One region of the Cytobacillus oceanisediminis genome, then DNA from elsewhere that is predicted to be linked to it. Evidence: riboswitches for the same ligand, from Rfam matches in the RefSeq annotation. Region 1 holds a riboswitch; each other region holds the start of a gene.

Region 1 (7,773 bases):
TGCCAAGGTAATCTGCGCCTTGACGGATCGCTGTTTCCGCTTCCTTCATGCTGTGCACTGAGACTCCCAGGATTTTGCTGCCAATTTTCCTGCGGACCACATCGGCTGCTTCATCGTCCTGGCCTATATGGACACCATCTGCATTTATTTTAAGTGCCAATTCAATATCATCATTTACAATAAAAGGGATATTGCTCTCTTTGCAGAATGCTTGAAGCTTTTTTGCGAGCGATTCCTTTTCTTTACCATGAAGGCATCCTGCTCCTTTTTCACGGAATTGAAATAACGTTATGCCTCCTTTGATGGCTGATTGAAGGACTTTTTCAGGATCATGATGGCAATTTGTGCTGCCCATTATGAAGTATACTTTTAATAAGTTTCTCATTGCCTGCGGATTAACAGCCATATACTTCAGTCTCCTTCTTTCTTCTATTGAACGCCCAGTGATTGGTAGGTCCATGACCGCTGCCAATTCCCAATTCATATTCAATTGCTGCCTGGATGAATTTTTTTGCCCGATCAACAGCTTCTGGCACGGTAAGACCGTCAGCGAGGCCAGCGGTGATTGCAGCCGAAAAAGTGCAGCCTGTTCCATGTGTGTTGGCTGTTTGTATTCTGTTGCTCTTAAATTCCGAAAAACTTTCTCCGTCAAATAGAAGGTCTGCTGCTATGTCTTTTGCTTCATCATGGCCGCCTTTTATGATGACATTTTTCGCTCCAAGGTAATGCAGTCTTTTTGCTGCTTCTCTTTTATCCTCCAGTGAACGAATACTTATGTCCGTTAATACCTCTGCCTCTGGAATATTCGGGGTAATCACCATAGAGAGCGGTATAAGATGCTTTTTCATCGCTAATATCGCTTCATTCTGAAGAAGACTTGCTCCTCCCTTTGCAATCATCACTGGATCAATGACGACATTTTTCCATCCGTATCTCACAATTTCATTGGAAACACTCCCGATTATATCTGCGCTAAAAAGCATTCCTGTCTTCACAGCGTCAGGTCTGAGGTCTTCTCCTATCGACTGAATTTGAGCAGAAACTGCCCCTGCTGTCATTGGATAGACTCCCTGAACGCCCTTGGTGTTTTGAGCGGTCACCGCAGTCAAAGCAGACATGCCGAAAACACCGAGTTCCTGAAATGTTTTTAAGTCTGCCTGAATGCCCGCGCCGCCGCCGCTATCCGAACCCGCTATGGTTAAAGCTTTGTTCACTTTCATTTATATTGCCTCCTATCCGATCGTTTTTTCAAAAGAGCCATATGATTCAACATCTGCAGCAGAAATGTTATATAAGCTATTCAAAAACTCGATTTGGAAAGTGCCTGGGCCTTTGCCATCCGATTTTTCTGCAGCGATTTCTGCAGCAGTGCCATAAACAACCAATGAAGTTACTGCCGCTTTTACAGGATCCTTTTCAACAGCAGCGAAAGCTCCTATTACAGAAGTAAGAAGACATCCGGCACCCGTTACTTTCGTTAGAAGAGGATGGCCATTGTTAATGGCAAAAGTGGATCTTCCATCTGAAACGATATCCTGTTTTCCTGTAATAACAGTGACTGCACCAAGTTCTTTTGCTGCCGACATAGCAAGCTCTGAAGTATTTCCTGCTGCTTCAACTGCATCTACGCCCTTTATACTCCATTTCTGTCCTGCAGCGTTGGCAATTTCTGCAGCATTGCCTCTTATGATGGTAATATTTAATTCTTCTACTATTCTTTGAGCTGTTTCTGTGCGATAGGCCGTGGCGCCGACACCAACCGGGTCAAAAATGACTGGCACCCCATGCTGATTTGCTGATTTGCCCGCTATGAGCATACTTTTTACTTCTTTTTCAGTCAGTGTTCCCATATTGAGAACCAATGCACCAGCTATTTTAGCCATGTCAGCTGCCTCTTCATGTGCATATGCCATCACAGGTGATGCCCCGATTGCCAGCAGGCCATTTGCCGTAAAGTTGGTTACCACCACATTGGTGATATTATGTACCAGAGGATTTGAATCTCTTAGTTTTTCCAATAGACTGCTAATCTCCTGAATGTTCATCTAAATTCCTCCTTTAATTCATAACCAGTCCGCCATCCACAACCAGATTTTGTCCTGTAACTGCCCTTGTCCATGGAGAAGCGAAGAAGACTATCGCATCAGCCACTTCTGCGGGATCTGTGACTTTTCTTAATGGAGTCGAGTTTTCGATAATTTCAAAGACTTCCTTAGATGTCGAAGCACTGGCGTCCGTCGTTTTTAACAAACCGCCCGATACCATATTTGCAGTAATTCCATATTGGCCCAGCTCATTCGCCATATTTCTGGTGAAGCCTAATAAAGCAGCTTTGCTGGTCGTATAGTCATGATAGGGTACAACTGGATGCTGGAATAGGTTGGTGCCGACCGAGATTATCCTGCCAAACTCCTGTTTTTTCATATCTTCAAGACCTGCCTGAACTGTGTTCAATGCTCCCAGGATTGCACCTTCCAGCTGGTTTTTGTAATCGTCCCATTTAATTGTTTCTGCATCTTTTTTTGAAATAGGGTCAAATTGAAAGTTCACGAGTGCATTATTGACTATGGTTGTAATGGGGGCTCCAAAGTGTTCCTTCGTCTTTTGAAACATGGATTTCACTTGAACCCTGTCCCGAATATCAGCACGAATGGCAATTGCTGTTTCGCCAATTTCCTTCTGCAGAGCATGGGCTTTTTCCTCGCTATGGAAATAGTTAATGACAACTCTCGCCCCTTCTCTCGCGAATGCTTTTGCTGTTTCTTTGCCCAGCCCTCTGCTGCTGCCTGTAATAATGACAATCTGCTCGTTAAGATTCATAGAAAATCCTCCTTATTGATAGCCAATTCATTTGTTTTTGAGAACAAAATAAAAACCAGATCCGCAATTGGACCTGGCTGAATAATCTAAGAGAAAGAACATCGTTCCCCGCAATTACTACTTTCCTACGCTGGTATGATCCAGATCAGGTCCGAAGGGTAAAAAACAGTCCGGTTTCTTTCTCAGCCCGCGCATCGGGCACCCCTAGCAGTAAAACTATTAAGTTGGCTGTTTTCATCTTAGCTTGAAACGTTAAATCTGTAAAGTCTTGCAATTCTGCCTGTTCCTCTTTAAGGTGTAATAGAAATACATAACTTGGAGGAATCAAAGAATGGCTGAACACCAATTCCATTTAAAAGCACATTGGCCAGGACTTCGGAATGATGTTGGAGAAATTGAAACAGGCGGGCTGAAAACAAAGGTTTCCATTCCGCCAGAAATGGAAGGACCCGGAATCGGAACAAATCCGGATGAAATGCTGCTGGGGGCGGCGGCAACTTGTTATATTATTACCCTGGCCGCCATGATGGAACGGAGCAAACTTGAGAAAGAAGACCTTTCGATGGAATCAATCGGTATTGTGGATGTAACCAAAGGAGTGATTACCTATAAGAAAATTATTCATCGCCCTGTTATCTTGTTAAAGGCTGACGCGACAGAAAAGGATCAATCACTTGCGCGAAAGCTGGCGCAAAAAGCTGAAGCATCCTGTATGATTTCCAGGGCGATTAAAGGAAATGTGGAAGTAGCACTGGAAGAAACCATTCTAAATAACAAAAAATCATCGGAATAAACCAAAAACCGGCATGATTGCCGGTTTTTATTCTTTAAAGAGCCCACTTTCGGATTGCCTTTGCAACACCAGCTTCATCATTCGTTCCCGTAACAGCATTGGCTGTTTCTTTCACAATATCCTGCGCATTTCCCATTGCTACTCCCCAGCCTGATTCCTCGATCATGGCAATATCATTCAAGCTGTCACCCATTGCCATTACATTATCCATCGAAATGCCAAGAAGCTCTGTAACCTTCTGGATACCTCTGGCTTTATTGATGCCCAGAGCATTTACCTCAATATTAGTTAAGCTGGAATTTGTAATTTCCAGACCCCCTTTTGTTTGAAGCTCTTTATGAATGAGTTCCCTGATTTCATCATCTGATATATCAAATCCAAATTTAAGCCATTCATGGTCATGAATATTTTCAGGCATTTCATTCGTCCAAACCCGTTCGCAGCTTGTTGCCCAGAAGTTGGTCTTATGTGACTGGGATAGGTTCCACATCCACTCCATTATTTTTGAATCAACTGGAGTCCTTGAGATAGATTCACCATCAGGGCCAAATATTTCACTGCCGTTGACTGTGATCAAGTAGGAGTTCAATTCCAAAGAATCGGCATGGTCTCCTGCAGTAAGCCTGGATCTTCCAGTACTCAAAATAACTTCAATCCCTTTTTCCTTTGCCTCTCGTATGGCCTTACGGTTTTCATCAGGAATTTCCCCCCTGGAATTCAACAAGGTTCCATCCATATCAAGAGCGATTAATTTGATCTGTGGAGCAATATTTGATTGTGACATAATAATCTCCCTTCTTTTTTGCACAATATAGCCATTATATAAATAAACAATCCTCCCATCAAAAACAAAGCACTTGGGCAGAATCATTTTTTCAATATAGGGATTATTATTCCCAATCTAAATGTATAGGCTAGAATTACTCAATATGAACAAGTGATGTGATGATGAATGCCTTCCATATTATTTTTGCTCCTTCTGTTCTTAACCTATGCATTGATGTGGATTTATTTAATCAGGATTAAAGTGAATAAATAATCATGAGCAGACTAAATGGTTTGCGCTTTTTTTGTATAATCTTAATAAATGCCAAAAAGTTGAAGCGATTTGCTTGCATCTGTCGTCTAACTGTCAGTCAAAACAAAAGGCAGCCGGAATCGGCAGCTGGCATTTAAGCAAGGAGGCAGTCATGTGAGCACTGATGAGTATGTAAAACGGTCGATTGCTGATCAAGTGGACCGAGCTCTCGTTCTTGAAATGATCATGGATGAGTATGGAACCGTTTTGAAGAGATTAATATACAGCTATGTGAAAGACTGGAATGCTGCCAGTGATCTAACACAGGATACCTTTATTACTGTGTATGAAAAGCTGGAAAGTTTCCAGCAAAGATCTTCCTTTAAAACGTGGATTTTTACAATTGCTATAAATAAAAGTAAAGACTATCTTAAAAGCTGGCATTACCGCAATATGGTCATGAATGAAAAGGTTTTTTTTCTGAAAAAGGCTAGAGAAAAAGATCCTGAAGCATCATTTCTTGAACGGGATGAAAATCAAGAATTGCTAAAAACGATAGAATCCCTCACAGTAAAATACCGGGAAGTCTTCCTTCTCCATTATTACCAGGATCTCAGTCTGGCTGAAATAAGTGAGACCCTTCATATCCCTATTTCTACTGTTAAAACAAGGCTGTACAGAGGACAGGAAAAAGTGAAGAAGATACTATCTGCTTCAGAAAGAGGTGAACAGCATGGCTGAACTGAATCAGGATGTGAAGAAAGTATTGAATGCTGCATGGACGAAAGATTCTGTTTTCACAGAAGAGGAAAAACAGAGAGTCAGAAACCGGATCGGCACTTCTGCTATTAAAGGCAGGAAAAAAGACTATGTACCAAAGCTTCTTTCTGCAGCTGCTGCTGTTGGGTTTATACTATTGATTGGCGGGATTGCCGGAATTCAGACAGATGTCTTTAACAAGCAAAATGGACAGGAGACCGCCATTTCAGATAAAGATTTTTATCCCGGCCTTGCAGATGGCGCTATGCTAAACAACTGGAAATTGAATAGTTTCGAGAAGGACTCATATGGGCACCTTTCTGCAGCTTTTACTGGGAAGGCAGAGGTCACAGGCACTCTGGATTTTCAGGAGGAAATTGTATACTTTCTCCCTGATCATGATTCCTTAAAATTACTGCCGCTCATGGATGGCAAGAACATAAAAATAACTTTTAATGAGACGGATCAGGAGATGCTGAAAAAGGTGTTTGGTATAACCGAACCAATTAAAAAAGAGAGTATTTCTTTAATTATAGGTGGATATCGCGCTGCGGAAGGCTCTGTACATCAGGCTGAAGTCTTAGAGGTGGCAACGCCAAAAGATCCTCCAGTGGAAGCTGTTCCATTTCAGCTGGCCCTGAATAATAATATGGAACTGGTCCTTCGGGAGCCTTTAAACCATGTGTATAAAGAATTTTCTTTAAGAGGGACGGATGAGATCTTAAGAGGTTTAAGCCCGGCAGAAGTATTCCAGCTGTACTTGTTTGCAGAGGAAATTGAGGATTATTATACTCAATATGCATTGTTTAACCATGATCCGGATATCGAAAAACCGTTTCCTACTCTGAATCATTACCTTAATGCTATAAGCGAGTCTCCATCTATCCCAGAAGAACAGACATTATTGCATCGAGTGAAGAACGCCCGTTTAGAAGAAGTCATTATCGATGACTCTTCAGCTTATATTTCCATATCTGAAGAGGATGGGTTTGGCTTCGGCCTAAGTAAAAACAGCGAAGGAATATGGAAAGTAAACTGGATGCCAACGCAATAAAATGGCTGGGCTTGTACCGCTTATGGTGCAGGCTCTTTACTTTTACCTAAATAGGCCCCCAAAGAACACGATGATCGCTAATAAGGATGAAAGAAACAGGGTGAGGATAATGGAAAATAATACATGAAAGCCCGCCTGCCAGTTTTGGACTTTCTTTAAGACAAAAACACTCACAAGGAAGACAAGGACTGTCAGGAGCAGGAGGAGCGAAAATGGACGATGGCCGATTTTATTCAGATAAATATCATACAGAGGCGAAAAACCCAGCAGCAAAAATAAACCGAGACATATAAACGATAATATGAAAACAAAATGGCTTAATTTTTCCGGCATGGTTAGTCCCCCTTCTATAAAATGATCTTCTCTTTAATAAATTGTATGAAAACATATGATTTTATAAAACTTTTAATTCATTCATTGTTTTTATATGGTATAAATATCTTTAGGTATACTAAATAAAAAGAAGGTTTTTTTGTGAATAAGAATTTATTGATCACCTTTTTTACTGCTGTATTAGGTGCAGTATTATTTTCTTTGCTGCATATTCCGGTCGCCTTTTTGCTTGGTGCATTGACTGCCGTTATGATTGGAAGCCGGCTCAGCAGGATTCCGTTTTATTGGCCTGCCGGATTTCGCGATGCCGGGATTATCATCGTCGGATACAGCATCGGCCTTTCTTTTACACAGGAAGCGGTTCTGCTTATCCTTCAGAAGCTCCCTTTTATTTTGCTCGTTACCGTTTGCATGGTTCTCTTTAGCGCCATATCTGCACTTCTCATTGCGAAATTAATGGGCATCGACTATCCGACAGTTTTGATCGGCAGTATTCCCGGAGGTCTGTCACAAATGATTCTTCTGGCAGAGGAAGTCAAAGGAATAGATATCACGGTTGTTACCTTTATGCAGGTCGCACGGCTGACCATGATTATCTTCATCGTTCCTATACTAGTATTCGGACCTTGGCTTAATGTCCCAAGTGGCCCTGGTTTTGAAGCGGCAGAACCTTTATGGGGTGATTTATTTCCTGAAATTTTACTCTTTGCCTTCGTTTCTTTTGCCGGCATTATCCTAAGCAAACGCCTGAGGCTCCCTACCCCGTACCTTCTCGGTCCGATTATGGGAACAGCGGCCCTTGTCATTTCCGGTGTAAAAGGACCCGAACTCCCGCCACCTGTTTTGGATTTATCACAGCTATTAATCGGGGCTCACATCGGCATGATGATGAAGCCTGAAAAGCTGGCCAATAAATTCAAAACCATTTCACTGGCTGCATTAAGCGGCCTGCTTCTCATTACGGGTTCGGTGCTGCTTAGTTTTATGATTATGCAC
Region 2 (7,773 bases), 1.3 Mb from region 1:
TATTTAAAAAGTGTTTTGTCTAAAAATTTTTAATTTTGTCACTTATTCAAGTTTTTTGCTGTAAATCCAAACTATAGCAGAAATTAAGTAAGTTTTAACGTTCCAAAACCTGCACTAAAAAACAGCATCCGCAGAAGGATGCTGCACTTGGCCGATATTTACTTGGTATTACCTGTATATTCTTTTTGGACCTGATCTCTTAATGCCATTTTGAGGAATTTTCCTACAGAGGTTTTTGGTATTTCTTCAAAGAAAAGAATTTCATCCGGAAGCCACCATTTTGCAAATTGCGGCTTCAGGAATTCATAAAGCTCTTCTTTAGTTGTCTGCCCTTTAAATGGCTCTTTCAGAACAACACATGCCACCGGCCGTTCCTGCCATTGCTCGTGCGGGACAGCAACAACCGCTGCCTCAAATACCGATTCATGAGCCATTAAGGCATTTTCAATATCAACAGAAGAAATCCACTCCCCTCCGCTCTTAATCAAATCTTTTGTCCGGTCAACAATTTTCATAAATCCTTCTTCATCAATGGTTACGACATCACCCGTGTAGAGCCAGCCATCACGGAACGCCTCATTGGTCCGCTCATCCTTGTAATATTCAGAAGCAATCCATGGTCCTCTAATGGCGAGTTCCCCCATTTCCTTTCCGTCCCATGCTGCTTCCCCATCCTTGCCGGCAATCTTCATTTCCAATCCGGGTACAAGTATGCCCTGTTTGGCTTTTATGTCCAGCTTCTCTTCTGCTGACAACTCTTCCTGATAGCTTTTTAAAGTCGAAATAACAACAAGAGGGCTTGTTTCGGTCATTCCGTAAGCATGCATGAATGGAATTTTGTGCTTTTGCTCGAAAGCTTTAATCATGCCTTTTGGTGCCGCCGATCCTCCGCACAGAACCGATCGGAGTGAACTCATGTCATATTTATTTTCATCAAGTTCTTTTAATAGTCCGAGCCAGATTGTCGGGACTCCGGCTGTTATCGTAACTTTTTCTGATTGGATAAGCTCAGCAAGAAGCTTAGGTGTAAAATATGGTCCCGGTAAAACGAGAGTGGTTCCAAACCAGACAGCAGCAAAAGGCAGCCCCCATGCATTTACATGGAACATCGGCACTACCGGAAGGGCGATATCTTTCTCGCTTACCGCTGCACTATCTGCCATTCCCAGCGCCATACTGTGAAGGACAATGCCCCTGTGGGAATAGAGGACACCTTTAGGGTTGCCTGTGGTTGCTGAGGTATAGCACATTCCAGCTGCTGAATTTTCATCCAGATCATCAGGATATTCATATGCACCGCTTGCTTCATTGATAAGCGTTTCATAGTGATAAACCGGCGAAAGAGAAGTCTCAGGCAATTCATCTTCATCAGTCATAATAATGAACGCCTTGACCGTCTTCAGTTCATCCTTAACCTTCTCAATTAGTGGTACAATGTCAAGATCGATCAGCAGCACCTTATCTTCAGCATGGTTAATTATATAAGTAATATGCTGAGGTGACAGACGAATATTAATCGTATGGAGAACGGCCCCGCTGCATGGAATGGCAAAATAAGCCTCCAGGTGGCGATGATGGTTCCACGCAAGTGTCCCGACCTTGTCCCCTCTTTCCACTCCTAGCTTTTGCAGGCTTTCTGCCAGCTTCCTGGTCCGTTCTGCAATCTCCTTATATGTAAATCTCTGAATTCCGCCGGCTGTTCTTGAAACGACTGTCTTCCTTGGAAAATACTTTTCTGCACGCTTTATCATTTGCGTCATAGTCAAAGGTGTCTGCATCATCATTACAATTCCCCCTTTTTAGAAAACGCTTACATTTGAATTTATAGAATTCTATGATTTATTACCTATTTCATTCTCTTTATTTTCAGGAAATCCTTTAATATTTTTCTAAATTTTCTAAAATATTTCTCTAAAAAAATCCCCGCCTATTCGGCCAGGGATTCGTGTTTATTAAAAAGTTCTTTTAATATTTTCAACTTCTCGTTTGCATAATGCTCAAAACTGTCATTATACGATTTAGGATCCTTTGGGTTTGCAAAATGAGTGATTTTCCCTGTCTGAGGATCAATGAACTTACTGGAAGCTCCGCATCCTAGCCCGATGATTGTCTGCTGTTCTTCCATTATCATGATGTTATAGATGCTTTCCTGGTTCGGAAGGGCATAGCCGACATTTTCAAGATTGCCGAGAATATTTTTCTGACGGTAAAGATAATAAGGATGGTAATTATGCTCTTTTGTCCAATCCTCAGCCATGTCCATCATTTTTTCAATTTCTTCCCGCTCGGCAACTTTATATTTTTGCTTGTTCTTCGTCATTTCCGAAGCTCGTTTAAAGGATAAAGTATGAACTGTCAGGGATTCCGGCATTAATTTCTCAGTTTCATCCAAAGTATGTGAAAATTCCGGCACACCTTCTCCAGGAAGCCCAATGATCAGATCCATATTGATGTTATTCATTCCCATATTGCGAGCCAGATGGAATTTATCCACGGTTTCTTCCACTGTATGGTGGCGGCCAATGGCTTTCAGGGTCTCCTGAATATAGGACTGAGGATTGATGCTGATGCGGTCAATATTCCATTTTTTCAGCACTTCAAGCTTTTCAGGTGTGATTGTATCCGGACGGCCGGCTTCCACAGTGACCTCCCGTATGTTTTCTACTTCTGGAAAAGATTCATACATTTCTTCATAAAGCATATCCATCTCTTCCGCCGTAATGCTTGTCGGAGTACCTCCTCCATAATAGACAGTAGTAATTTTTACATCATTTTCTTTCAGCCACTCGCCAATTTTGCGCATTTCGTAATGCAGGCCGCCAAGGAATGAGTTTACAGAACCCTGCCTGCCATTAATCGCATATGCAGGAAAAGTGCAATATGCGCATTTTGTCGGGCAGAATGGAATGCCAATATATATGCTGACTTCATTTTTTAAGTCATAAAGATCCGGTACGACAGCAAGCTGCCTGTCTACGATATTCTGCATAAGCTGGATTTTTTCATCTGTAATCAAATACTCTTCCTTCAGCTGCTGATGGGCTTCATGGAGAGGTGTCTGATGCTGGATGGCACGGTGAAGCAATTTTGTGGGACGTACCCCAGTCAGAATTCCCCACTTTTGAATAATGCCTGTCCAATCCTGCAAAACAGTCAGATATACATGGGATACTGCATTTTTTATTTGTTTGAAATTCTCTTTTTCTGACTCAGCCGGAACGAATTCCTTCTCAAAATTGGCTGAAAGGTTCTTGCCATCTTTATCAGTAAGCTCTGCAATGGCTTTAATGTGTTTTCCATGTTCAAGCTGAAAATTAATTGTCAGATCAGCTGCAGCATTCTCACCCAGCGTCACCGCACATTCTTCAAAAAAGAGGTTCCCGATCAGCCGGAGCGGCCGATGGAACCGTTCATCCTGTATACCTAAAATTGAAATATTCAAATCGATCACCTTTTTTAGAAAATATATTAAATCTGCCGATGTCTTTGTTTTCTTAAGGCAGCTGCAAAGTGTCTATTTTTCATGTTGACAAACTTCTTTTAGTGTACAGAAATGGGGAAACAAGGTCAATATAAGGGGAATGATTCCTAATGGATTGTTTATATTATTCATGGTTCTTTTTTCTTTCTCCTTTGGCAATTTCACAAAGCAAAAAAAGAGCCGATTACCTAATCGAACTCTCTTTCATTGATTTTATTTTAATAGATTCATTTTCTTCAGGAAATCGATTGGATGCTGCTTCCGGAAATGTTCTTTAACCATGTAGCTTACGCCGTTCTGGTCATTGGATCGGGTCAGCCAGTCGGCTGCTTTTTTTACTTCTGCAGGGGCATTGCCCATAGCCACACCGAGACCGGCGGCTTCAATCATTTCCAGGTCATCTGCCGAGTCGCCTATAACGACCATTTGGTTTCGGGAAATTCCGAGATGTTCACATAAATAAAGCAAACCATTTAGCTTTGAAACTCCGGAAGGAACGATATCCATTCGCAGATCACTCAACTTAATGACTTCTACATTTTCAAACATGCCCCTAATGGCTGCCTTAGCATCCTCAAGGTCTTCTTTATCTTCAAAATACACTTCGATTTTTGGCGGTGTGACCGGCTCATCTAAAATGGTGTCACTTAATGAATCCACAAATTGCTGCGAGTAAAAAATGGGATCCCCGGTTGTAAAAACCGTTTTAGCAAGCATATTGGTATTTAGCTTGGTTTTGTTGGCAAGGGAATATTTTTCGTGCACCAGCCTGATTTGACAGGTAAAGCCTTCAAGCAGGCGCACGATTTCAAACGTTTCATCTTCCTGTATCCTTTTTACATATATCGGCTTTTCCTGAGAAGCTGCAATATAAGCCCCCCTGTGTGTGACCAGCAAAGAATTGATTTTCAATGCTTTGGCCGCTTTTTTCGCAGATGGAAAACTTCTGGATGTGACAAGTGTTACATAAATTCCTTTTTGCTGCACATATTCAATCGCTTCTTTTGTTGATTTATGAAGTCTTCCATTTGATTGGAGCAGTGTTCCGTCAATATTTAAAGCAAGCATTCTGTATATCATCCAATTTGCCCCCTATTCTCGGTGTAAAATTGTCCTATTACACTTTTATGAAGGGAAGGATTGGAATAGAACATGACATGGACAATGTAAAAATATTTTCATAGCATATCTGCTTAGTGACGGCGTTTATCTGTTTTCATAGATCATTTGATTTAAAGAATTATAAATTATTCATTTACAATTTGTATGCTCCGTATTAAGATGGAGTCAATAAAAACTGCATATCTTATTTTGCACTAGGGGAGCTTTAATGGCTGAGAAGAACAATCCGTTCTGACTCTTATCACCCGATCTGGATAATACCAGCGTGGGGAAGTGCAGGTGAACGGCTATCATTTCTAGTGTATTGATATCATTCAACTGCATTTCCTTATGGGAATGCAGTTTTTTATTTTTATTTAAAATAGGAGGATGGCAAAATGCAGGAAAATTTCTTATGCGGAACAAGTGAGATTACAGGTTGCAGGTTTTCAATTTATCCAATGACTGACAGGTTTGTGGATGTTATTTTATCTGCTCTAAAAGAAGTGGATACAAGCAAGGTATGGATGGAAACAGATGATGTAAGCACTTGTGTGAGAGGCAGGTCCATTCATGTTTTTGATGTGGTCAAAGCTATTTATCTTGAAGCTGTTAAGCATGGTGACCATGTAGTATTTAATGGCACTTTTTCAAATGGATGCCCTGGGGATACTGCCGGCGATGCTTATCTTGCTGAAAATGAGGAACGGGCGAATGAAGAAAAATCAGCAGGAATCAACCAGGAAGTCGCTGTACAGTTCGCACTTTATCCGATGGGGATTCCTGCATATATGAACGTCATTATGGACCAAGTCGAGCTCGCAAAGGATCAGGGAACATTTACTGAAGGTGTCCATTATGCTTCAAGATTAGATGGAGATGCACACGCTGTTTTTAAAACGCTGGAAGATGCTTTCGAAAGCTGTAAAAAAAGCGATTCTACTCATATTGTCATGACGGTGAATATGTCTGCGAACAGTCCTTCCAAGAAGGGGGCTATGTAATATGCTCGAAAAATGGAAGCTTCGTGAGGTCATTGTCCTGTCTGTTCTCGCAGTTGTGTTTGCAGTTGTGTACCTGGTGTTCATGCAATTTGGCAACGTGCTATATGGGATGTTCGGCTTAATTGGCTATGATCTGATTTTTGGCATTTGGTTTATTGTTTCGATCATCGCAGCGTATATAATCAGAAAACCCGGTGCAGCCTTTTTATCGGAAACCATCGCTGCAGCCATTGAAGTCATGATTGGCAATGCAGTAGGCCCTCGCCTGATTCTTTCAGGTATGATTCAGGGGATTGGAGCAGAAGCTGTTTTTGCGGCCACAAAATGGAACAATTACCGTACATGGGTTTTAATTGCTGCCGGCATGGGCTCTTCTGTTACAAGCTTTATTTGGGGCTATTTCATTTCCGGCTATGCTGCCCTCTCACCGGGTTATGTAACTGCCATGTTTTTTGTGAGACTGATTAGCGGAGCTTTGCTTGCTGGATTGCTAGGGAAATGGCTGAGTGAGAGTCTTGCTAAAACTGGGGCATTAAACAGCTTTCCTATCGGAAAAGAGCTGAGAAGGGAAAAATCCAAAAATGGCATTACAGCATAACCAGCCTTTATTAATAACAGAACAGCTGTCCTTCCGGCATGAAGATGTGAAGAATCCTGTTTTTAAGAATGTGAATTTCTGCCTTTATCCTGGGGAAGCTGTTCTATTATTGGGCCCCAGCGGCTGCGGAAAAAGCACGCTTGCTTTCTGCTTAAATAAATTGTATCCGGAAGCCGTTGATGGCGAACTGGATGGCACCATTTCTTTCAAGGGAAAGATGCTGGAGGAATTCCGGCACGGTGAAATTAATCAGCACATCGGCATTGTGTTTCAGGATCCTGAAAGCCAGTTTTGCATGACAACAGTTGAAGAGGAGCTGGCATTCGGCCTTGAGAATATGAAAACACCTCCTGAAGAAATTGAGAGCAAGATTGATGAAGCACTCGAACTTGTTCATCTTCTGCCATTTAAAAACGCCTTAATCCACACCCTTTCGGGGGGACAAAAACAAAAACTTGCCCTTGCATGTGTATTGTCATTAAAACCGGATATCCTTATTTTGGATGAACCGACAGCAAATCTTGACCCGGCTTCAGGCTATGAACTTACCCGCATCATCAAACAGCTTAAAGAGGAGCAATCCTTTTCCCTTCTAATAATTGAGCACAAGCTGGATGATTGGGTTGATTTGACCGACCGCTGCGTGGTGCTAAACCGGGATGGCGAAATTATATTTAATGGAAGCACGGCAGACTGCTTTAATAAGTATGCAGAAGAACTTCTGCTTGAGGGTATATGGCTGCCAAGCGCAGTAAGAGCAGGCCTATTAGGAAAAAAGGCAGGGATTTACAGTGGGCAAAAGCTTCCGTTAACTGATCGGGAATTAATTGCTGGATTTGTAGATCCCTCTGCTGCACTTCAGATATTAGATAACAGGAAAACTATACATCAAGGCTTTGAAGAGCAGATCATCCTATCGGCAGAGAATCTCTCTTTTCATAAAGATGGGAAGGATTTGCTTAGAAATATTAGTTTTTCTGTTAAAAAAGGTGAATTTGTGGCAATAGCTGGTTCAAATGGATCAGGAAAAACAACGCTTTCCAGACTGCTGGCAGGATTATCTGCTCCATCCAAAGGCAATATTCTTTTTAATGATCGCTCCCTTTCCCAGTGGAAGGAGCAAGAGTTAAGACTAAAATTAGGATACGTTTTTCAGAATCCCGAACACCAATTTATTGCAGATTCTGTATATGGTGAAATTGCCTTCAGTTTAAAAATTCAGCGAATACCAGATGCCGAAATACAAAAAATGGTTCATGCTGTTTTGGATCAAGTGAACTTGCTTCAGCACGCTGACATGCATCCTTTTTCCTTAAGTCAGGGACAAAAGCGGCGGCTTAGTGTTGCATCAATGCTTGTGAATGAACAGGATTTGCTGCTCCTTGATGAACCAACATTTGGACAGGATGCCAGGACCTCTGCGGAGCTTATGGCGCTTTTGGAAACTAAGATCCATAACAGAAGCTCCGTGGTGATGATCACTCATGACATGGAAATCCTGCATTCCTATGCCGATAAAGTGATTGTCCTTTCAGAAGGAGAGAAGATTTACGAGGGATTGCCTGATTCATTATGGAAGAAACATGAGA
Region 3 (7,773 bases), 2.1 Mb from region 1:
TCTCACTTTTATAAAAAGAAGAAGAAAAGAAACTATGAGGATTGTCCGTAGTCTTAAAATGGTTCCTCCTATCGCTGTCAGCGAAACTATTCAGGCAACGATAGGATCAATCACTCTAGATAGATGCGAAGATTCCCGATGCTTTGGCAACCAGCTGATCCTGGTCGTTATAAATCAGGCAGTCTGTATGGTTGAGGGTGCGCCCTCTTTTCACAAGGTAAGCATTAGCGATAAGAAATTCACCTGTCGCCCCCTTTAGGAAAGTGACCTTTAAATCAGCCGTCACCACGGATTGCATCTGGTTTTCATCCGGCTCGAATATATTCCCCATCGCTACATCCGCAAGAGTGGAAATAATGCCTCCATGAACCAGCCCCGCGCTGTTAATAAAGAGCGGCTGGATTGGCAAAGTGACTTTCATATTGCTTTCACTGACTCTTTCGTAATGGAATTTCAGAAATTCATCAAAAGGCTGTTTAATTAGCATTTTGTACACTCCAATTTCATTAAGGTTAAAATGTTTATTCCCGATTTTTTGTGAAATCCCTGCCTATCGCGGCTAATTTGTATAGGAAAGGCTGCATTATTGCGAATTTATGATTTTATTACATGGTTTCATAAAATCTAAAAAAGTGTTATTATTTTCAATAAATTCAAAAAAAGGCAGGGCTGAATATGGCAAAAGTAGAGAATATTAGTTTCGCAGAAAACTTTCCTATTTCATTTAAGGAACTGGAAGAAGAAGCAGAGAAAGTGATGGGAGCTGGCGGATTTGGCTATGTCCAATCAGGAGCCGGAGGAGAAGAAACGCTGAAAAAGAATATTGAATCCTTTGCAAAATACTCAATTGTACCGAGAATGCTGAGAGGTGTTTCAGTGCCGGATATAAGTGTGAATTTATTTGGAAAAACGTATCCTTATCCAGTTTTCCTGGCACCTATTGGAATGCAGCGCCTTGAACACAGTGAGGGAGAGCTTGCATCTGCACGGGCAGCAGCTTCGTTTGGAATACCTTTTATCCAGAGCACGGTATCCAGTTATTCCATTGAAGAAATCTCTAATGCAACAGGCGCGAGCCCAAAATGGTTCCAATTATATTGGTCCAATTATGAAGATGCTGCGTTCAGTATGGTGCGCCGAGCGCAGGAATCAGGATATGAAGCCATTGTGTTAACAGTTGATACAGTGATGATGGGATGGAGGGAAGCGGATCTAAGAAACAATTTTTCCCCGTTAAAGCTTGGCTATGGAAAAGCAAATTATGAGAGCGATTCTGTCTTTATGGCCTCTCTCCATGACGATGATGTAGTTCAGGGAATCCTTGATAATATCCATCATCCAACATTGAGCTGGGAGCATATTGCAAGGTTAAAAGAGAAAACAAGTCTGCCGATACTATTAAAGGGTATTCTCCATCCGGAAGATGCCAGGCAGGCCGTTGAAAAAGGGATAGACGGAATCATAGTATCTAATCATGGCGGCAGGCAGCTTGATGGGGTAATTGCGGCGATTGATGCGCTGGGACCGATCGTGAAGGAAGTCAAAGGACGAATTCCAGTATTGTTTGACAGTGGCATTCGCCGCGGTTCAGATGTTGTCAAAGCTCTGGCATTAGGAGCCGACGCAGTTTGCCTAGGACGGCCGTATGTGTACGGTTTGGCCATTGGCGGGCAGGCTGGGGTTGAAAAAGTGCTTGCCAACTTTATTGAAGAAACGAAAGTGTCGCTGTCTCTGGCAGGGGTGGGGAGCCTAAAAGAGCTGGCAGGTCTGCAGCTAATTCGATAGTTTTTCATCTTTTTAAAAAAAGCCTGGTCAGTTGACAGTTCAGACTGTGTTTACTAATATACCTATAGGGGTACATGATTAATATGCCGACATTAAAGGAGATGCAGTCATGTTCGATTACACAGTTGAAACCGAAAAATCGATTGAAGAAGCAATATCCTCACTTGAGGGAAGTCTGAAGGAAGAAAAGTTCGGAGTTTTATGGCAGTTTAACGTTCAGGAGAAGCTGCAGGAAAAAGGATTGGAATATAACGAGGCCTTCCATGTTTTAGAGGTATGTAATCCAAATGAAGCACATCGCGTTTTAACACAGAATAAAATGGCCGGCTACTTCCTGCCTTGTAAAATTGTTGTGTATGAAGATGAAGGCAAAACAAAAATTGGCATGCCCAAGCCGACAAGCATGATTGAACTAATCAAAAACGAATCTGTTCAAAGCTTCGCAGCAGAAATTGAAGAGCGCTTAATCGATTGCATCAAGAAAAGTATTTAAGCAAAAAGATTGATGACAGTGCCGGAATAGTTTGTTATGCTTGAGATAGCTTATCAAACTAAATATCTATTCAACTACTAGGGGTGCCCCGAATGTGCGGGCTGAGAGGAAAGCGCGTTATAGCTTTCTGACTCTTATGGACCTGATCTGGTTAATGCCAGCGGAGGGAAGTAGGATTTGACTATATGTCGATTCATATACTAAACCAAGCCAGGTCCTTATGGGAATCTGGCTTTTTTGTATACATACTTCTCATCCTGATAAGCAATCAGGCGCCCCTTTAGAAAGGAGGTTTAGATGAACAGAACCCGATTGTTAACTACGATGGCTTTATTTGTGGCAATTGGGACACTGGGATCCCATTTGATCTGGTTTCCGGCAGGTGTAGCCAAGGCCTATCCGGTCCAGCATGCGGTAAATGTATTGGCAGCGGTGACGCTTGGACCCCTGCCTGCAGCAGCCGTGGCTTTTATGATTGGCCTGCTTCGTAATTTGCTTGGATTCGGGACGCTGCTTGCGTTTCCAGGCGGCATGATGGGTGCGTTTTTGGCAGGTGTGCTTTATTTGAAGTTCGGCCGGAAAATATGGGCTGCTGTTGGTGAGGTGGTAGGTACCGGCATAATCGGTGCATTGTTTGCAGTCCCATACGCAAAGGTTCTCATGGGGAGCGCAGCTGGCGCATTCTTCTTTGTACCGCCATTCCTGGTCAGCAGCATTGCCGGTGCGGCCATAGGCTGGATGGTTTTGGCGAAGGTTAAAGAGAAGAATTTGGTTCAGAATATGTGATGATTTTGGGCTGGCGAAGCTAGTTGAGTAAGCAGATAAGCGGAGTGCAGCATAGCAATCTGACTTTATGAGCGATTTTCAAGAGTTATGGGCGAAATCCAAAAATTTATGAGCGATTTTCAAGAGTTATGGGCGAAATCCAAAAATTTATGAGCGATTTTCAAGAGTTATGGACGAAATCCAAAATTTATGAGTGAAAAACGACAAGTTAGACAATCGGTAAAAAAATTAAAAAATGTTAGAAAACTGCTAGGGGCGCTACGGCTGAGATAAGGAGCTTTTCCTTTGTCCCTTGGAACCTGATCTGGATAATGCCAGCGCAGGGAAGCGGTGAGGACCTCGTTATATATCCTCATGCTTTTTCCCCGGCAGCTTCTGAATTTAATAAGGAGGCTATTTTTTATGACTTTTTCAGAGATTCTGCGCAAGGAAAATGAAGATTTGTTTCAGCTGATATTTGAACATCCATTTGTTCAGGGTATCGGGAGAGGGGATGTGCCGAAAGAGGCGCTGGCCCATTACATTAAAGCGGACTTTGAGTATTTGAATGCGTTCATGCATATTTATGGGATTGCCATTTCAAAGTCAGCAGAGCGTAAGGATATTGCTTATTTTAATCAGCAAATAGAATTTGTATTGAACAGCGAAGTACATCCCCACCATAATTTTTGCCAGCAGATTGGCGTGGATTACGAAGCATTGCAGGGTTATCCGCTCCCGCCAACAGCTGATCATTATGTTAAGCATATGATGTATCATGCCCACACAGGCGGCATGGGTGAAATCCTTTCTGCATTATTGCCTTGTCCATGGACTTATTGGGAGATTGGGCTTGAGCTCATGAAGCAATATGAGCCTGATGAGAACCATCCGTTTTATCCATGGATCTCTTTTTATGCAAATTTAAGGGTCGAGGCTGTGACCATGAATATGAGAAACCGTTTGGATGAGCTTGCTGATGCGGCATCACCGGAAGAAAGGCAGCGAATGAAGGACGCTTTCCGAAAAAGCTGCCAGCTGGAGCTTGGCTTCTGGGAGATGGCTTATACCTGCGAAGAGTGGCCGGCGGGCAATCCGGCAGCAGTAAGATAAGAAAAGCGCAAGCGCCTCGCTCAAAAAGGAACGCAGACTAAGAACGCCACGTCCTGTGGCAACGTCTGCATGACCCACATCCTCCCAAAAGCTGTCGCTTTTGGTCGTGCGATGTTTTTATACTTTCTTATTTAATAAGAAAAACGCCTGCATCTGCTTTATGGCAGCGCAGGCGTTTTTTCAAAATCCCATCTGTAATGAGCGGTAATAGGAGTCTTAAAAGAAGATAGTTTTACTTCTGCTGCAAATGGTGTGGAGTTATGTATGACGTATGGAATGCCATCTTTCGTCCGTTTGTCAGATATAATTGCAACATGGTCGAATTTAGGAGAAAGGAAAACCAAGATGTCACCCGGCTGCCATTGCTGAAGGTTCTTAACATCTCCTGGAATCAGCTCTGTTGTTAATGACTTTGCAAAGCGGCTAAAAAAGACATTCTGGTTTGGCACCCTCCTGAAATCAATGTTCGGATCCGGCTTGCCCTTTACTCTTGAATACAAGTCGGTATTCTCGGCGATATCCTGATCAATAAGATCCTTTATGGTTACCTCAGCCCCCTGGAATCCCCTCCAAATCACATCTGTACAGACACCTTCGCCATCAGGCGGATAGCCTCCCACATAGTAGGCACTTTTATATGGCGTGCGCTGGTCCACTTCTTTTCTGGCTGTCAGAACCATATCAAGTGGATCGGCAATGCCGTTTTGATTTGAATCGGCCTGTGAATAATCAGAAGGCACTGCCATTTTCTTTGCCAAAGGATTTTCAAAATGAATGCTGATGGAATCCAGAATGATTCCACTTCGGAAAAAAAGAATGAATAATAACAGTACTCCGATTATGGAAGCCAACACTTTTTTAATCATAAAAGTCACCTCATGTATTTTAATGATTAGACGGTATTATTTTCCAATAAGTTGCATGGAGGTATGATAAGATTGTTATAAGAATACATAAGAGAGGGGATATCATGGCTCATCATATAGGGATATCGGGAAGTGTCATTTTGTCAGACAGCAAGCTGTTTCATGAACTTTTTAAAAGTCATTTGCCGCATATTGAGATAGGTGAATTTCAAGATGAGGAATCCTTTCATTACTTTATTGAAATGCTGGGCAAAACAAACAAAAGCTTTGGTCTTCATTCGCCTCTTTTCCGGGGACAAAGCAAATACGATCTGCTGGAAAAGATCAGTATGAATCCGGAGGAAGCCTGGTTTCAGTTTGAGGCGGAAGTGGAAAGGATGTCCCTGCTTGGAGCTGAATACATTTTGGTGCATTTCCCTTACTTTAAAAAAGAAACCAGTGGGAATCCGGCAGAGATCATTGAGGAGGGACTCAAGAAACTTAGTGCTCTTCAGAGAAAATATGGGATTATGATTGTGTGTGAACCTAAATTGGGATTTAAGCAATCGCCAGCAGGAATTCAATATCTTGACCGTTTTCCTGTAGAGGCATGGAGGAAATACGGACTCCGCCTTTGTGTTGATATCGGGGATTATATATTAGCCGCAGGGGAGAAGGCCATAAATTATATAGAAAAATGGTCCGAGTTTGTGAGAGTCGTTCATTTACATAATGTTGAATACCAGGGCGATAAATATATTTGGGTGCCTGTGCATCCATCTCATGAGAATGATGGCAGTCATCATAAAATTAAGAAGCTGATGGATTTTTTAGCAAAGGAATGTGAGGAAGTATTTTTTGTCATGGAGTACACTCCACACACGAACCCTCGGGAAGAGATGGTTGAGGAGGGGATCGGGTGGGTAAGAGCGCTGATTGAAGAAGGGCATGTACGTTAAGCAAAAGTTCTTATCTACTTCCTATACCTTAAGAGTAAATAATTAAATCAAACGTTTGATTGAAATGGAAAACAGCCTGGAGATTCCAGGCTGTAAATTATTTATCGGGGTCTTACTGCCACTAAAGCCCCGCTGATCGAAGTATCACTTTATAGTTGGGATGGCTCTTATGGAATGAACGGTTTCAGGCGTTTTTCTGCCGGTGCTTTTAATTGAAATGAAAATGGCATATTCCAATGGGCAAGTGACTTTTGCCAGATAGGCATCAATGTGTTTTCTTAGACTAAGTATAGCTTCTTCATTATTAAGCTGTTCAACAATTTGTTTGTTATTAATGACAGTCACCAGATTTTTGTCAAGCAAATAGTCCAAATTGATTTCCTCTTGCCCGGGGAGTGAGGTATGGACCAGAATCGGAAGTTTCTTTTGCAGTGCTTCGCTAATTGTAACTCCTCCTGGTTTGGTCAAAATAGCATCCGCTTTATTATATAGCTGGTTCATTTCATAAGGGTCATCAATATATCCAATGGGCTCGATCTGCTTTGAATCAAGTGCTTGGAGTGAGCTATATAATTCGTCATTATTTCCGCAAAGAATCAGAAATCGAATATGGGGAACCTTTTGCATAGCTTCAAGAAAATCACAGTTTACTAAGCCGCTGTTTCCTCCTGCAACCAGGATATGGCGTATCCGGTTATCTTTCTTAAATGGAACCGGGAGGTGATAGGCAGAATGAACCGGAATCCCTGTTACAAAAATTTGCTCATCAGGAATATGGTGCTTTCTGATAAGCTTTTCCTTCGCCTCGGGATGAGGAACGAAATGAAAATCAATTCCCCGTTTTCCCCATATATCATTTATAAAAAAATCCGTGTAAACATTCACCGCAGTAATGTCCCGGTATCGTCCCTTTTGCTTTAGTGAACTGATGATTCCAGATGGAAAAGAATGAGTGCAAAATATTAAATCCGGATTTTCTTCATCAAGGAACTTCTGCATTTTTCTTTCAAAATAATAGGATAGAACCTGTAAATCAGGCTGCAATTTAAAAGGATGCTGCTTATACATAATGGTGTAATATAATGCCCTGTAAAGGAAAGGGGCTTCCAGGAAACCTTTTAAATATATACCTGAGACCAGCTTTTCAAGGTTATCACTGCAATAGGAAAGAAAGTCGATTATTTTGATTTCCGCATCAGGATATTGGCTTTGAATATGGTCCTGAAGTGTTTTGGCAACTTTTGAATGTCCCGTGGGGAATTGAAATAATGGGAGCAGGAGAACTTTCATAATACCCTCCTTTCTTTTACTTGAATTTATTTTTTGCGTATTTAAAGAGCATGTAGATTACGAATACAACTAATAACACAATCCCTAGATATGGCACATATTCAGGATTTATATCAAATAAGCTTCCTGCAAAGTATCCCGCAGCAATTATAGGAAGCACCCAGCTAAGAGAGCCTGCTGCAGAATATAGAAGGTACTGATGAAAAGGGACTTTTGAAATGCCGGCAAAGTAAGGGCTTATCTGACGTATTCCCGGCATATAAAAACCTGCAAAGATCATGAAACGATGATTTTCCATGTATTTTTTCTGGGCGGTATTCCATCTCTTTTCCGTGATCCCAATATATCTGCCATATTTTTTGAGAAAGGGCGTACCTGCTTTTTTTCCGATCCAATAGGCTGAAAGCATTCCAAGCAGCACACCTGCTTCTGCACAGACAGCAGATTCGGCAAAGCTTAATTTGTGATTTCCAATTAACACGCCAATCAGGAATAATAGCGATTCTTCCGGAGCAGGAATGCC
Region 4 (7,773 bases), 2.0 Mb from region 1:
GAATCCAGTCCATAAAGCTGGATCCCTATCAATTTGGATGTATTTGTACACAGTCTCCAGTTTTCAAAAACAATGGCTGTCTTATGAAAAAATGGAAAGAAAACACCGAACAGCATGAGAAAATAGATATATTTTTTCATTAACATAATCCTTTCTTTCTGATCCTAATAGAAAGATATGATGCCGATCCTGCTATTAGTATCAAATGGACAAGAAAAAGGACAGTCGCAGAGGCTGTCCTTTTTCAGTCTATTTTCTTTATGCGGCCATCAACCGCTGAGCTGAATGGTTGTGGTAAATTCTGTATATAATTTACTAGGGCATCTAAATCATTTGGTCCGGTCATTCTCTCTTTCCCTTTTCGGAATACTGTAAAATTGTCTCCGCCATCAGCGAGATAGGTATTTACAGTGACCGAATAGATTTTTTTCGGATCAAGTTTTGTTCCGTCAGGCAGATAAATATCTTTTATTTTTTCACCGGCAGGCTGGCTGTCACTCCAGGAATAAGTGAAGCCAGAAATCTGAAGAATTCTTGTTGTATTTGGCTGCCATTGCTGATTGAGGACATCACGAATTTGGCTGCCTGTCAGGTTCATTTTGACCAGTTGATTGCTGAAGGGAAGGACGACATATAAGTTTCCCCAAGTAACACGGCCGGCGTCAATGTCTGCCCGGATTCCTCCTGGATTGATGAAAGCCAAGTCTGTGTTCATCGCTGCCCGCTGGGAATCGGCAATAAGATTGCCCAGGGCTGATTCACCGCTTCTGTTTTGTTCGGCTGTAATTGGAATTGCAGCAGTGCCAATATATCTGTTAACTGCGGGTTCTACTTTTCTTTCATAGCGCTCGATCATCCTGGTTATGTCGCTTGCGGGCTGGATATTCTCTTGAAAAACATTCACAATTTCAGCGTGCTTGCGGACAATCTCCTTTGTCCGGGGATCTATTTCTATATCTACATCAGAAAAGGCAGTGCCATATGAATAGGCCTGCACAAGAAGCTTACCATCCACCACACTGTTCAGATAGGCATGACTATGGCCTCCGAAAATAATATCCACTTCGTCATCCGCCTGATGGGCCAACTCTATTAACTGGCCTCTGGCATGCTCCCCATTTGGTTTTGATTTGCCTGGAACATGGGCTAGTACCACAATGGCTCTTACTCCTTGTCTTTTAAGTTCTCGGGCATACTTGTTGATGGCTTCAGCTTCATCGGTGAAGATCAGACCTTTCACACTGTTAGGTGCGGAAAGAGACGGTGTTTCTTTCATGATGACTCCGATAAATCCAATTGGGATACCGCTAACGTTTAATATTTTATATGTAGGAAGGATGGGCTTGCCTGACTTTTGACTGATGACATTGGCTGCAATCCAAGGGAAATGGGATCCGGAATAATCTTTTGTTGCTGAAGGGCTGCTGCCACTTAGCAGGCGAAGCAGCTCTTCAGATCCTCGGTCAAATTCATGATTGCCGATAGTGCCGATATCAAACCCCATCTTATTCAAAAATTCAATAGTCGGTTCATCCCGCAGAAGAGCGGATACTGGCGGGCTAGCTCCAATCATGTCGCCAGCATGAAGCAAAATGGTGTTTTCATTTTCAGAAGCACGCTGCCGCAAATAGGCAGCGAGGTAATCTGCGCGTCCTGCTGGTCTATCGTTAACCTGCCGAGTGACATTCAGCTGTCCATGGAAATCATTAATACCCAGCAATTGAATTTGCTTGTATGGTGCTTCTTTACGTTCTTCAACATGTCCGTGATATTCTTCAGAAAGACCCTGCTGATCCCATTGTTCTTTTTCTGCAGGCTGCCCGCTGTATAGGGGCATTCCCAGAAAGCTAAATAATATAAGGGAGAAAAGTACTTTCATCATTCATCCTCCAGTATATGTGGCAGGGATAGTATTTGCAGATATTAGGTATTTAATCGGGTGATGGGCAATTAGAGATCAGAAAAGTTTGGCCTCCTGCCAAAAGGGTAAGGTCTTAAAGAAACATAATACTGCAAAAGGAGATGACAATACATGAATGATAAGAAGCTATGGCTATCAGTTCCATTGAGTGCAGGATTATTGTTGGCAGGGTGCGGAACGGATGAACAGGATCCGCCGCCGGAAACGGAAGATGTGGAATTGGAAGATAATCAGATGGAAGTAAACAATAATGAAGATAGTGAAATGCAGGATCCTGGGACATCAGAAGAATCTGATATTGAGGAGCCAGGCATGAATGAAGAATCACCACAAGATGAAGAGAGTATGGATGAAAGTGATATGGATATGAATGATGAGGAGTCTGACGGGAACTAACCTGCATAATTCACGGAAAACGTCTGCCACTGGCAGGCGCTTTTGATGTTCATTCAGAAGTAAAAAGCCTGAATTAAGGAAACGAGGTTAGGAGCAGAATAAAGGTAAAATTTTTCATCTGACAGAATTCTGAAAAAATTCCTTTCATTATTTTCCGCAATTCTGTATACTATAATTGAATTAAATAGCAATAACTAGGGGTGCCCAATAGCTTGGGCTGAGAAAGAAACGCGTTTAAGTTTCTTGACTCTTTGGACCTGATCTGGATCATACCAGCGTGGGGAAGTTAGAATGTGCAAAAGTTTTTTTGTGCAATAACATCTGCGGTTAAGCCGGTCCATCTTTATGTGGACCGGCTTTTTTACATATCTGGCACTTCCTTGGTTCCAGGTCTCGTCCTTACATTTTTAATAAGGGAGATATGATCAATGACTGCAAGTTCATTAAATCAGAAGAGCATTTCCATTATGTCGAGCTTTACTGGCAGCAAAAAAGTATATGTGGAGGGATCCAGGACTGATATAAAGGTTCCGATGCGTGAGATAGAATTAAGTCCCACTACCGGAAATTTTGGAGAAGAAATCAATGAGCCGGTTCGCGTATATGATACGAGCGGACCTTATACGGATCCTCAATATACGGCAGATCTAAAAAAAGGGCTTCCTGCATTAAGAAGAAAGTGGATTCATGAACGCGCGGATGTTGAAGAGTACGAAGGCCGAAGAGTGAAGCCCGAGGATAATGGGTTTCGGGACGAAAATGATCCGCGTGCTAATCATAAGGTCTTTCCTGGCTTAAACCGCAAGCCATTGAGAGCGAAAAAAGGGAAGAATGTTACCCAGCTTCACTATGCCAAAAAAGGAATTATTACTCCGGAGATGGAGTTTATAGCCATTCGGGAAAATATGGAACCGGAATTTGTGCGGTCTGAAGTAGCAAGAGGGCGGGCGATTATTCCTTCCAATATCAATCATCCTGAGACAGAGCCAATGATTATCGGAAGGAATTTTCACGTGAAAATTAATGCGAACATTGGAAACTCGGCTGTTTCATCCTCTATTGAAGAAGAGGTAGAGAAAATGACCTGGGCTACCCGATGGGGAGCAGATACAATTATGGATCTGTCTACAGGCAAAAATATTCATACTACACGTGAATGGATTATCAGAAACTCCGCCGTTCCGGTCGGTACTGTTCCCATTTATCAGGCACTTGAAAAGGTTAATGGCATTGCTGAGGATCTTACTTGGGAAGTATACAGGGATACCTTAATCGAACAAGCAGAGCAGGGGGTTGACTATTTTACAATTCATGCAGGTGTCCTTTTGAGGTATGTTCCGCTGTCAGCAAAACGCTTGACCGGAATTGTGTCGAGAGGCGGATCCATTATGGCCCAATGGTGCCTGCATCATCATAAAGAGAACTTTTTATATACACACTTTGAAGAAATCTGCGAGATCATGAAAGCTTATGATGTGGCCTTCTCCCTGGGGGATGGACTGCGGCCGGGATCGATTGCAGATGCAAATGACGAGGCTCAATTTGCAGAGCTCGAAACACTTGGGGAGTTGACTAAAATTGCTTGGGAACATGATGTACAGGTAATGGTCGAGGGACCTGGCCATGTTCCAATGCATTTAATCAAAGAGAACATGGATAAACAATTGGAGATCTGCAAAGAAGCGCCATTCTACACACTTGGACCACTTACGACTGATATAGCCCCGGGATATGACCATATTACCTCTGCCATCGGGGCTGCCATGATAGGCTGGTATGGTACGGCAATGCTTTGTTATGTTACCCCTAAGGAACATTTGGGTTTGCCAAATAGGGACGATGTGCGCGAGGGTGTCATCACGTATAAAATTGCAGCCCATGCTGCAGATCTGGCAAAGGGACATCCTGGAGCGCAAAAAAGGGATGATGCCCTGTCAAAAGCCCGTTTTGAATTCCGTTGGAGAGATCAATTCAATCTCTCATTGGATCCTGAGCGCGCTTTGGAATACCATGATGAAACACTGCCGGCTGAAGGTGCTAAAACAGCTCATTTCTGTTCCATGTGCGGGCCAAAGTTTTGCAGCATGAGAATTTCTCAGGATATCCGGAATTATGCAAAAGAGCATAAGCTTGGCACGGGTGAAGCGATACAGAAAGGTCTGGAAGAAAAAGCTGAGGAATTTAAAAAGGCTGGGGGAAGCATTTATCAGTAGTCTTTTTATAGTTTATAGAAATTATATCCGCTGGGGGTGCCTGTTTGCAGGCTGAGATTAAAGCAAAAGCTTAAGACCCTTGGAACCTGATCTGGCATGAATACCAGCGTAGGGAAGTGGAGTATCGGGGCTGTATTTATTGGGGCCCCATACCGCCGCTTTCTATTTAGAAGGTGGTTTTTTATTTGCAGAAAATCTAAAAATAGCAGGGGAGCAGTCGCTATGAGAAAACAGCTGCATGTTATATCAGATGGAAAGCTTTCTCTAGAGGCCTTCGCTGAAATAGCAGGTGAAGTGGAACCCTTTGCAGACAAGTTCCACTTGAGGGAAAAACATCGAACCTCTAAGGAGCTATATGAAGGAGTTAAGCTGCTTCGTAATAAGGGAATCCCCATTCATAAAATTGTTATAAATGATCGGGTGGATGTTGCATGGACATGTAAAACGGGTGTACATCTTGCTTTTCACAGCCTTCCAGTCCATGTTGTCAAAACGCATTTTCTAGAAATGCCTATCGGATGTTCCGTACATTCTCCTGAAGAAGCAGAAGAGGCTGTAAAACAGGGGGCTGATTATATCCTGTTTGGGCACATATTTAAAACCGATTCCAAGAAGGGAGTCCCGCCAAGGGGTACTGGGTCACTGGAGGCTCTTAAAAAGGCAGTAGATATTCCGGTATTGGCAATTGGAGGCATTAAACCAGAGAAAGTCCCTGAGGTTTTGGAGGCGGGGGCAGATGGCATTGCTGTAATGTCAGGGATTTTGCAGGCAAAGGACCCTGTAGAGGCAGCAAAGCTCTTTTCAAAAAAATTAAATGAGGAGGGGAAATAGTGAGGAAAATGTTTGACGCCGTTATAGTTGGAGGTGGCATTAACGGAAGCTCAATTGCATTTCAACTGGCTAAAAGAGGGTATAAAGTGGCCGTTTTGGATAAGGGGAAAATTGCCGGCAAGGCTTCCGGAGCAGCAGCTGGAATTTTAGGAGCCCAAACGGAACTGACAGAAGACGGCCCGCTATTTCAGTTGGCATGCAAAAGCCGCTCCATGTACCGGAGCCTGATTCCTGAACTGGAAGACTTATCACAAGTGCATATTGGCTATCAAAATAAGGGTGTATATAAAGTGGCGGCTAATAAAGAAGAGGAGCAGGTATTAAAAAGATTGATTGAAAGCCAGCAAAAAGCGGATGAGCAGGCCGAATGGTTTTCGATTGATGACCTGATCAAACGTGAACCGTTCGTATCAAACAAATTGAGGGGTGCCATGTATATACCGAATGACGGACAGGTACAGGCATATGAATTGTCCCTTGCATTTGCAAAAGCTTCAATAGCCCTCGGTGCAGAAATATATGAGTATATGCATGTATCAGATTTTATTTTAAAAGATGAAAAGGTTTATGGGGTCAGAACCAGCCAGGGAGAATTTCTGGCAGATTCTGTTATTATTGCTTCCGGGGCCTGGAGCAGGGAGATTCTTGAAAGAACGGGCCTTGCGCTGCCCATTATTCCGGTTAAAGGCGAGTGCTTCTCGGTCAAGATTGAAAAACCGCTTGTACAGGGGACAATCTTTTCACACGGATGCTATATCGTTCCAAAGCAATCTGGGAGGTTGGTAGTTGGAGCGACGGTTAAGGTAAATTCATTTGATGAGAAGGTGACCTTTGAGGGGATATCCTTGCTGATGGAAAAGGCTCAAAACCTGGTTCCGGATATCGCGAATGCAGAATGGGAACGTGCCTGGACAGGAATTCGTCCGCAATCGGCTGATGGCCAGCCTTTTTTAGGCGAACATCCTGCTTATAGAGGGCTATATATTGCCGCTGGCCATTTTCGAAATGGGATCCTCCTTGCCCCGGCAACAGGTGAACTGATGGCAGACATCCTCGAAGGAAAAACGGAGCAGCCAAATCCTTTTCAGCTGTCCCGCCTTGAATGCATAGTCCATTCGTCAAAAGGGGTGCTTTTATGAATGTTGTCATTAACGGTGATGCTATGGTGCTGCCGGAAACAGTTAATTCTGTTTCACGTCTGCTCGAGCACTTTAATTTGGAGCAAAAGGTAGTCATTGTCGAACTGAACCAGCATATTTTGGATAAATCCACGCATGCTGAAACCATTCTGTCAGATGGGGATCGAATCGAAATTGTACACTTTGTAGGAGGCGGATGATTTGTTGAAAATTGGACCATATGAATTTAACTCACGGCTGCTGCTCGGAACAGGAAAATATCCAAACTTTGATGTGCAAAGGGAAGCTGTTGAAGCTTCGGAAACAGAGGTGCTTACGTTTGCTGTACGCCGTATGAACATTTTTGAAGCGAACCAGCCCAACTTTTTGGAAAAGCTGGACTTAAAGAAATATAAATTACTCCCTAATACGGCAGGAGCAAGTACAGCTGAGGAGGCTGTCCGAATAGCGAGGCTATCCAAAGCTTCCGGGCTCTGCGACATGATTAAGGTTGAGGTTATTGGATGCAGCAAAACGCTTCTTCCCGATCCAATAGAAACAAAAAAAGCAGCGGAAATCCTATTAGACGAGGGATTTATTGTTCTGCCCTATACTTCTGATGATGTCGTGCTTGCTCGAAAACTTGAAGAACTAGGCTGCCATGCGGTCATGCCATGTGCTTCGCCAATTGGTTCAGGGCAGGGAATCATTAATCCTATTAACCTTCAATTTATTACAGAGCAGGCTACTGTGCCGATTATTGTGGATGCTGGAATTGGGAGCCCGGCAGATGCGGCATTGGCAATGGAGCTGGGAGCAGATGGAGTGTTATTAAATACGGCTGTCTCCTCTGCCGATGATCCTGTTAAAATGGCAAAAGCAATGAAACTCGCCATTGAAGCAGGGAGGCTGGGTTATGAAGCAGGCCGGATGCCGAAAAAACGTTATGCATCAGCAAGCAGCCCGGCGGAAGGAATGGTTTTTAGTTGAATGAACGGTACTCCCGCCAGATGTTATTTCCTCCAATTGGTAAAGAAGGACAGAAAAAGCTGAGGGAAAAACACGCTTTAATTGTAGGGGCTGGTGCATTAGGGGCTGCAAATGCAGAAACCCTCACAAGGGCAGGCGTCGGCAAATTAACCATTGCCGATCGGGATTATGTGGATTGGAGCAACCTGCAGCGCCAGCAGCTTTATTGTGAAGAAGATGCTGTCCGAAAATCGCCAAAAGCGATAGCAGCGGCTAACCGCCTAAAAGCCATCAATTCAGAGGTGCAAGTTATCGCCCGTATTAT

What was found. Region 1 has a riboswitch for thiamine pyrophosphate ahead of IRB79_RS14100 (3-oxoacyl-ACP reductase). Riboswitches for the same ligand answer to the same signal wherever they lie in the genome.
Region 2: it holds a riboswitch for thiamine pyrophosphate, as region 1 does, so the genes downstream of both, IRB79_RS07880 (YkoF family thiamine/hydroxymethylpyrimidine-binding protein) here and IRB79_RS14100 (3-oxoacyl-ACP reductase) in region 1, are expected to answer to the same signal.
Region 3: it holds a riboswitch for thiamine pyrophosphate, as region 1 does, so the genes downstream of both, tenA (thiaminase II) here and IRB79_RS14100 (3-oxoacyl-ACP reductase) in region 1, are expected to answer to the same signal.
Region 4: it holds a riboswitch for thiamine pyrophosphate, as region 1 does, so the genes downstream of both, thiC (phosphomethylpyrimidine synthase ThiC) here and IRB79_RS14100 (3-oxoacyl-ACP reductase) in region 1, are expected to answer to the same signal.

The regions. Positions count from the first base shown of each region.
Region 1 covers NZ_CP065511.1:2,778,040-2,785,812, forward strand. The annotation lists gene thiE (thiamine phosphate synthase) at 1-406, opposite strand, end outside; gene thiD (bifunctional hydroxymethylpyrimidine kinase/phosphomethylpyrimidine kinase) at 396-1,220, opposite strand; gene thiM (hydroxyethylthiazole kinase) at 1,233-2,045, opposite strand; gene IRB79_RS14100 (3-oxoacyl-ACP reductase) at 2,059-2,820, opposite strand; TPP riboswitch at 2,926-3,036, opposite strand; gene IRB79_RS14105 (OsmC family protein) at 3,152-3,613, shown strand; gene IRB79_RS14110 (Cof-type HAD-IIB family hydrolase) at 3,648-4,397, opposite strand; gene IRB79_RS14115 (sigma-70 family RNA polymerase sigma factor) at 4,806-5,372, shown strand; gene IRB79_RS14120 (hypothetical protein) at 5,365-6,444, shown strand; gene IRB79_RS14125 (hypothetical protein) at 6,487-6,777, opposite strand; gene IRB79_RS14130 (AbrB family transcriptional regulator) at 6,919-7,773, shown strand, end outside.
Region 2 covers NZ_CP065511.1:1,507,783-1,515,555, reverse strand. The annotation lists gene IRB79_RS07895 (long-chain fatty acid--CoA ligase) at 159-1,781, opposite strand; gene IRB79_RS07890 (coproporphyrinogen III oxidase) at 1,928-3,442, opposite strand; gene IRB79_RS07885 (Cof-type HAD-IIB family hydrolase) at 3,695-4,561, opposite strand; TPP riboswitch at 4,790-4,892, shown strand; gene IRB79_RS07880 (YkoF family thiamine/hydroxymethylpyrimidine-binding protein) at 4,981-5,586, shown strand; gene IRB79_RS07875 (ECF transporter S component) at 5,588-6,184, shown strand; gene IRB79_RS07870 (ABC transporter ATP-binding protein) at 6,168-7,773, shown strand, end outside.
Region 3 covers NZ_CP065511.1:674,792-682,564, forward strand. The annotation lists gene IRB79_RS03430 (TVP38/TMEM64 family protein) at 1-51, shown strand, start outside; gene IRB79_RS03435 (PaaI family thioesterase) at 116-487, opposite strand; gene IRB79_RS03440 (alpha-hydroxy-acid oxidizing protein) at 676-1,785, shown strand; gene IRB79_RS03445 (DUF302 domain-containing protein) at 1,895-2,278, shown strand; TPP riboswitch at 2,348-2,464, shown strand; gene thiW (energy coupling factor transporter S component ThiW) at 2,576-3,064, shown strand; TPP riboswitch at 3,306-3,407, shown strand; gene tenA (thiaminase II) at 3,467-4,156, shown strand; gene IRB79_RS03460 (DUF1287 domain-containing protein) at 4,315-5,022, opposite strand; gene IRB79_RS03465 (TIM barrel protein) at 5,127-5,960, shown strand; gene IRB79_RS03470 (MGDG synthase family glycosyltransferase) at 6,105-7,250, opposite strand; gene IRB79_RS03475 (DedA family protein) at 7,267-7,773, opposite strand, start outside.
Region 4 covers NZ_CP065511.1:745,816-753,588, forward strand. The annotation lists gene IRB79_RS03870 (bifunctional metallophosphatase/5'-nucleotidase) at 245-1,879, opposite strand; gene IRB79_RS03875 (hypothetical protein) at 2,033-2,317, shown strand; TPP riboswitch at 2,504-2,618, shown strand; gene thiC (phosphomethylpyrimidine synthase ThiC) at 2,746-4,530, shown strand; TPP riboswitch at 4,553-4,662, shown strand; gene IRB79_RS03885 (thiamine phosphate synthase) at 4,753-5,361, shown strand; gene thiO (glycine oxidase ThiO) at 5,361-6,500, shown strand; gene thiS (sulfur carrier protein ThiS) at 6,497-6,700, shown strand; gene IRB79_RS03900 (thiazole synthase) at 6,702-7,469, shown strand; gene IRB79_RS03905 (MoeB/ThiF family adenylyltransferase) at 7,466-7,773, shown strand, end outside.